Kitasatospora sp. NBC_00315: one gene and its partner. The protein of the gene in region 1 interacts with the protein of each later gene in a pairwise test. Links are inferred from orthologs where the notes say so. Each region holds a gene or a part of one and is shown on either strand. Other genes may lie near its edges.

What was found.
Region 2: the proteins of rlmN (region 1) and ftsZ interact in binary tests that used the Escherichia coli proteins (3 or more experiments, as listed by UniProt). The link is inferred for Kitasatospora sp. NBC_00315 from one-to-one orthologs.

What each region holds. Positions count from the first base shown.
Region 1 is NZ_CP108025.1:2,857,226-2,860,436, reverse strand. The notes cover bases 36-2,935. They hold rlmN (23S rRNA (adenine(2503)-C(2))-methyltransferase RlmN), read left to right. Parts: upstream 36-885; coding sequence 886-1,986; downstream 1,987-2,935. Other genes in these bases: OG823_RS11345 (hypothetical protein), read right to left, coding at 2,035-2,935; OG823_RS11355 (phosphatidate cytidylyltransferase), read left to right, coding at 36-631. Also shown: more of OG823_RS11355, read left to right, coding at 1-35; more of OG823_RS11345, read right to left, coding at 2,936-3,189; OG823_RS11340 (ABC transporter ATP-binding protein), read right to left, coding at 3,206-3,211.
Region 2 is NZ_CP108025.1:6,145,482-6,148,738, reverse strand. Bases 127-3,072 are described here. They hold ftsZ (cell division protein FtsZ), read right to left. Parts: upstream 2,231-3,072; coding sequence 1,022-2,230; downstream 127-1,021. Other genes in these bases: OG823_RS25615 (cell division protein FtsQ/DivIB), read right to left, coding at 2,564-3,072; pgeF (peptidoglycan editing factor PgeF), read right to left, coding at 291-1,025; OG823_RS25630 (YggS family pyridoxal phosphate-dependent enzyme), read right to left, coding at 127-294. Outside these bases: more of OG823_RS25630, read right to left, coding at 1-126; more of OG823_RS25615, read right to left, coding at 3,073-3,257. UniProt on the Escherichia coli protein: Essential cell division protein that forms a contractile ring structure (Z ring) at the future cell division site. The regulation of the ring assembly controls the timing and the location of cell division.

The DNA of each region.
Region 1 (3,211 bases):
GGTCCCGGTGGCGGCCGGCAGCGTGGCGATGCTCTCCACCGGCTACTGGGCCGGTGTGCAGTGGGCCGCCGCCTCGCTCGCCCTGACCGGCCTGGCGGTGATGGTGTGGCGGATGGCCGCGCCGCCGGAGAACTACCTCCGGGACGTGACGGCGGGCATCTTCACCGCCTTCTACGTGCCGTTCCTGGCCACCTTCGTCGCGATGATGCTGGCCGCGGACGACGGACCGCAGCGGATCGTGCTCTTCCTGATCGTCACGGTCTGCAGTGACACCGGGGCCTACGCGGTGGGCTACAAGTTCGGGAAGACCAAGCTGGCACCCACCATCAGCCCGGGCAAGACCCGCGAGGGCCTGGCGGGCGGCATCGCGCTGTCGATGCTGGCCGGGGCGTTGCTGATGCAGTTGATCATCGACGACGGCATCTGGTGGCAGGGCCTGATCCTGGGGGGCTGTGCGGCCGTCACCGCGACCCTCGGCGACCTCGGCGAGTCCATGATCAAGCGCGATCTGGGGATCAAGGACATGGGCACGCTCCTCCCGGGCCACGGCGGCATCATGGACCGGCTGGACTCGCTGCTGCCGACCGCGCCCGTGGTCTGGCTGCTGCTCGCGGCCTTCGTCGGCAGCTGACCGGTAGGCAGTCGGCCGGTCACGTGCCCACCCGGTCACGTGCCCACCCGGTCACGAGCCCACCCGGTCACGAGCCCACCCGGTCACGAGCCCACCACCGCGTGCACCACCTCCGCAGGCCCCGGCGACCTCGCCGGGGCCTGCGGCCCGCCCGAGGCCCGTCCGGGGGCCGTGCGAGGCGCCCGGGGTCGGGGGACGGCCGCCGGCGGGCGTCAACCGGGGCACTTGCCGTCATCTGCGACACTTGAACAACCATGCCTGTACCCGGAGAACTGACCTTTGTCGCGCCGCGTGGCGCCAAGCCCCCGCGACACCTTGCCGACCTCAGCCCCGCCGAGCGCAAGGAGGCCGTCGCCGAGCTGGGCGAGCAGCCGTTCCGCGCCAAGCAGCTGTCCAACCACTACTTCGGCCGGATGTCGAACGACCCGGCCGAGTGGACGGACATCCCCTCGGCCAGCCGCGAGAAGCTGACCGAGGCGCTGCTGCCGGAGCTGATGTCGGTCGTGCGCCACGTCTCGTGCGACGAGGACACCACGCGCAAGACGCTGTGGAAGCTCTTCGACGGCACGCTCGTCGAGTCGGTGCTGATGCGCTACCCGGACCGGGTCACCATGTGCATCAGTTCACAGGCCGGCTGCGGCATGAACTGCCCGTTCTGCGCGACCGGTCAGGCCGGCCTGACGCGCAACCTGTCCACCGCCGAGATCGTCGAGCAGATCGCGGCCGGCATGCGCGCGCTGAGGGCCGGGGAGATCCCCGGCGGCGAGGCCCGCCTGTCGAACGTGGTCTTCATGGGCATGGGCGAGCCGCTGGCCAACTTCAACCGGGTGCTGAAGTCGATCCGCCGCCTCACCGACCCCGCGCCGGATGGCTTCGGCATGTCGCAGCGCGGCATCACGGTCTCCACCGTCGGTCTCGTTCCCGCCATGAACCGCCTGGCGGACGAGGAGCTCAGCGTGCGCCTCGCCCTCTCGCTGCACGCGCCGGACGACGAGCTGCGAAACGAGCTCGTGCCGGTCAACACCCGCTGGAACGTCGCGGAGGTCCTCGACGCGGCCTGGAACTACGCGGAGAAGTCCGGCCGGCGGATCTCCATCGAGTACGCGTTGATCAAGGACATCAACGACCAGGCCTGGCGCGCCGACCTGCTGGGCCGCTTGATCAAGAAGCACCGGGTCCACGTCAACCTGATCCCGCTCAACCCCACGCCCGGCTCGAAGTGGACGGCGTCCCGCCCCGAGGACGAGCGCGAGTTCGTCCGGGTGCTGCAGTCGCACGGTGTGCCGACGACGGTCCGTGACACCCGCGGCCAGGAGATCGACGGCGCCTGCGGTCAGCTCGCCGCCGCCGGCTGACCTTCACAGGGACGCGCGCTCCGCGACGGCGCCGCCGCCGAGGCCCGGTCAGGCCAGGACGGCGGCGCCGAGCAGAGCGGTGAGCCCGCCGGTAACCAGCAGGACGGTGCCGGCGGTGAGCACCCGAAGGGCGACGGCGCCGTACAGCAGTCGGGGCGGGGCTCCGAGCCTGAGCAGGTCCTCGGTGACGTCCCGCCGCGTGCCGCGGATCTCGGCCAGCCTGGTGAGGACCGCGGCGACGGCGCACCCGACGACCAGCCCGGTCTCGACGACCGGTAGGACGTCGGCGGTGCCGGGGGCGGCCACCCAGTACCGGATCACCGTCAGGACCACCGCGAGGGTCAGTGCGAGGACGGCCAGCGGCGGGCCCAGCCGGCGGGCCTGCGCGGTCAGGCCCCGCCCGGCCAGCAGGCGCAGCGGGGTCGGCCGGGCGATCGCCAGCAGCCGTCCGGCCCAGGCCAGCAGCGGCCCGGTCAGCAGGGCCAGGCCCAGCGCGGTGACGGCCCAGCCGGCGAGCGTGGCGAGGTTGCTGCTGCCGAGCCCGGCGGGCAGCCGGACGGGTCGGGCGTTCTCCCCGGCGCCGGGCCGCAGGCCGTAGAGCTCCAGGGCGACGCCGGTGACGAGCAGGCCGACGGGCACCGCGACCCGCAGGACGTGGAAGCGGTGCGGTGCGGGGCGCGGTCCGCTGCCGGGCAGCGTGTCGCCGACCGGTACGGCGATCGCGGCGCCGGCTCCGGCGAGCAGGGGCAGCAGGGCCAGCAGGGTGACCGGGGCCGCGGCGGGCAGGGCCACACCCATGCCGAGCTCGGGGGCCAGCGTCGCACCCGCGATGTCGTTGCGAAGGACGAGGAAGACCACCAGCGTCAGGGCGCTGCCGAGGCCGGCGGCGAGGGCGCTCTCCCCGGCGATCAGGGCGCGGATCCGGCCGGGGCCGGCGCCCGCGCTGATCAGCCCGGCGATCCGCTCGGGGCGCTGCGCCGGTACGGCGCGGGCGGCGACCGCCGCGAACCAGGAGACGGCGGCGAGCGCCGGCAGGCACCAGAGCAGCCGCACGACGGCGTCGCCGCTGCCCAGCGGGTCGCTCAGGGCGCGTCCGAGAGCGCGCAGGAGGAAGCCCGCGACCACGGCCGCGGCGGCTGCGGTCAGCAGCCAGCGGCCGAGATCGGGGGCCCGGTAGCCCCGGGCGAGGCGGAGATAGAACACGTCGACTCTTTCAGCGCTACCG
Region 2 (3,257 bases), 3.3 Mb from region 1 along the record:
AAGGTTCGCGCACAGTTCGGCCTTGGGCGCCGCGTCCTGGTCGCGGTTCTCCGCCACGTCCGTGACACCGAGTCCGGCCAGGAGTGCGCTGTCCTCGGCGGGGTAGGTCTTGGTCACGACGATCAGCCGGACCTCGCCCCGGGCCCGGCCGGCGGCGTCGCAGGCCGCGGCGATCCGGCGCTCGACCGCGTCGAGGTTGGCCCCGAGCTCCTCAGAGCGAGCCCGCTGACCGTCCGTCAGGGCGTCCAGGAAGGCGGGCCCGCCGGGGAACGGACCGTAGATGTCATTCGTCATGAGAGTTCAGAGCCCAACCAGACGTAGCTCGCGAGCCGGCCGGTGCGCTGCTCGCGGCGATAGGAGAAGTGATCGGCGGATTCCAGGGTGCAGACAGATGATCGCACCAACTCGGTGACTCCCGCACCGGTCAACTGCTCCTCGACCCCGGCCGCGATGTCCAGGGCCGGCGTCCCCCAGGAGGTCTCGCCGTGGGCGGCGGGCACCAGGGCGGCCACCTCGGCGCGCAGTGCGGCCGGAACCTCGTAGCACCGGCCGCAGACCGCCGGGCCGGTGGCCGCGGTGATCCGCTCCGGCCGGGCGCCGAGATCGACCATCGCCCGCACCACCGCCGGGACGACACCCGCCGCCAGCCCGGGCCGCCCGGCATGGGCCGCGCCGACCACACCGGCCGCCGGGTCCGCCAGCAGTACGGGCGTGCAGTCGGCGGTCAGCACCGCCAGCGCCAGCGGCCGGTCGGTGACGATCGCGTCCACCGTCGGGGCGCCGCCCTGCGGCTGCCGCTCGGTCACCACCGCCACGTCCGCGCCGTGCACCTGGTTCATCCAGACCACGTCCGCCGGATCCAGGCCCAGCGAACGGGCCGCGATCCGCCGGTTCTCCCGGACGGCGAGCGGGTCGTCGCCCACCGCGCCGCCGAGGTTCAGCTCCCCGTACGGCGAAATGCTCACCCCGCCCCACCGGTCGGTGAAGGCGAAGTGAGCACCGTTTCGCGCGTCGAGCTGCCTCACTTCAAGAAGTCGGGCACGTCGAGTTCCTCGGCGGGACTCTCCACGTAGGGCTGCCGGGCCGGCTGCACCTGCGGGGGAACCGGCGAGGCGGTCGTGGTGGACGGGCCGTCGGAGTGCCGGGATCCGGACTCGCCCTCCGAGCGCGAGGTCACCGAGCCGATGCTCCCGTACGAGGGCCGGGTGGCCGGGCGCTCGGGGGCGGCGGGCGAGGCGGCCGGGGTCGACTTGACCACCGGGTCGCGGACGATCGCCGGCGGCTGGCCGCCGTCGAACCCGGCCGCGATGACGGTGACCCGGACCTCGTCGCCGAGCGCGTCGTCGATGACCGCGCCGAAGATGATGTTGGCCTCGGGGTGGGCGGCCTCGCTGACCAGCTGGGCCGACTCGTTGATCTCGAACAGTCCGAGGTCCGAGCCGCCGGAGATGGAGAGCAGGACGCCGCGCGCGCCGTCGATGGAGGCCTCCAGCAGCGGCGAGGAGATCGCCATGATGGCGGCCGCCTTGGCGCGGTCCTCCCCGCGGGCGGAGCCGATGCCCATGAGCGCCGAGCCCGCCTCGGACATGACCGACTTGACGTCGGCGAAGTCGAGGTTGATCAGGCCGGGGGTGGTGATCAGGTCCGTGATGCCCTGGACGCCGGAGAGCAGCACCTGGTCGGCGGAGCGGAACGCGTCCAGCACGCTGACCTGGCGGTCCGAGATGGACAGCAGCCGGTCGTTGGGGATGACGATGAGGGTGTCGACCTCTTCGCGCAGGCCGGCGATACCGTCCTCGGCCTGGTTGGCGCGACGGCGGCCCTCGAAGGTGAAGGGGCGGGTCACGACGCCGATGGTCAGGGCGCCGAGCGAGCGGGCGATGTTGGCCACGACGGGCGCGCCGCCGGTGCCGGTGCCGCCGCCCTCGCCGGCGGTCACGAAGACCATGTCGGCCCCCTTGAGGACCTCCTCGATCTCCTCGCGGTGGTCCTCTGCGGCCTTGCGGCCGACCTCGGGGTTCGCGCCGGCGCCGAGGCCCCGGGTGAGTTCACGGCCCACATCGAGCTTGACGTCGGCGTCGCTCATCAGGAGGGCCTGCGCATCGGTGTTGATCGCGATGAACTCGACGCCCTTGAGACCGACCTCGATCATCCGGTTGATGGCGTTGACACCACCGCCGCCGATGCCGACGACCTTGATGACTGCGAGGTAGTTCTGCGGTGCTGCCACGTCGAAGGCCTCTCGCCTCGAATTTCCGGGTCGGCCCGGCGCCCGGGTGCGCGCCGTTCCGACGGATGTCGATGGGTGGGGAGCCTGGTTCCTGACTGAATGTCCGAAATGCCGACCGCCGACCCGAACCCTAAACTTGACCTTTAGGGTTACTGCTGTGCCTCTGTCACATCACCGTAGGACACAGCCTGGTGACACAGGACACTAGGTCGCGGCGAGCCCGTGTTCAACGAACACGCCGAGCTTCCCTTTTTTCTTTTGAGCCTATGTGATCATCAACCGGCCTGGGAAACCGGGGTGACCGACAAACGGCCGTAGAGAGAACCTACCGGATCATCCCGACACCGCCGGCGCCTCCGGCACGCTCACGTCATAGTTCGTGGCCTTCCGATTCAGCAGCGCGGTCAGCACCTTGGCTTTCCGATCGGTCCGTTCCGGACTCCCCCAGCGCACCGTCGTGCCCCCGCCGAGCTGGAGCCGGATGTCGTCGTACGAGTGCACGGTGACCGCACCGGCCCGCTCGGCGACGGCCGGCGGCAGGCCCGCCGCCACCGCCACCGCCCCCTGGACCAGCTGTTGGCGGGTGATCACGCCGATCGCGTCGTTCGCCTGCTGACTGAGTTGCAGCTCGACCACCGGCACACCCGCGGGGGCGGTCGCCTCGGTGGCGAAACTCACCCCGCCCGCATCCATCTGGGTGAACTGCCCGTCGTCACCCTTGACGGCGGCGACGGGCTTGCGCTGCACCACCTTGACCTGGAGGGTGTGCGGCCAGCCGCGCCAGACCTCGGCCGAGGCCACCCGCGGGATCGACTCCACCCGGCGCCTGGCGTCCGCGAGGTCGACCCGCGCGAGCGGCCCGTCCCCCAGGTTCCCCAGCACCTGGCGGACCTGGTCGGCCGTCAGCCGGTCGTCCCGCACGCCCTGCACCGAGACGCTGCGCACGTCGAGCACCGAGGAGAAGAAGACCAGCCAGGACAGCGCGCCCAGGACAGCGGCGATCAGCACGCCCAGCACCGTGAAACCG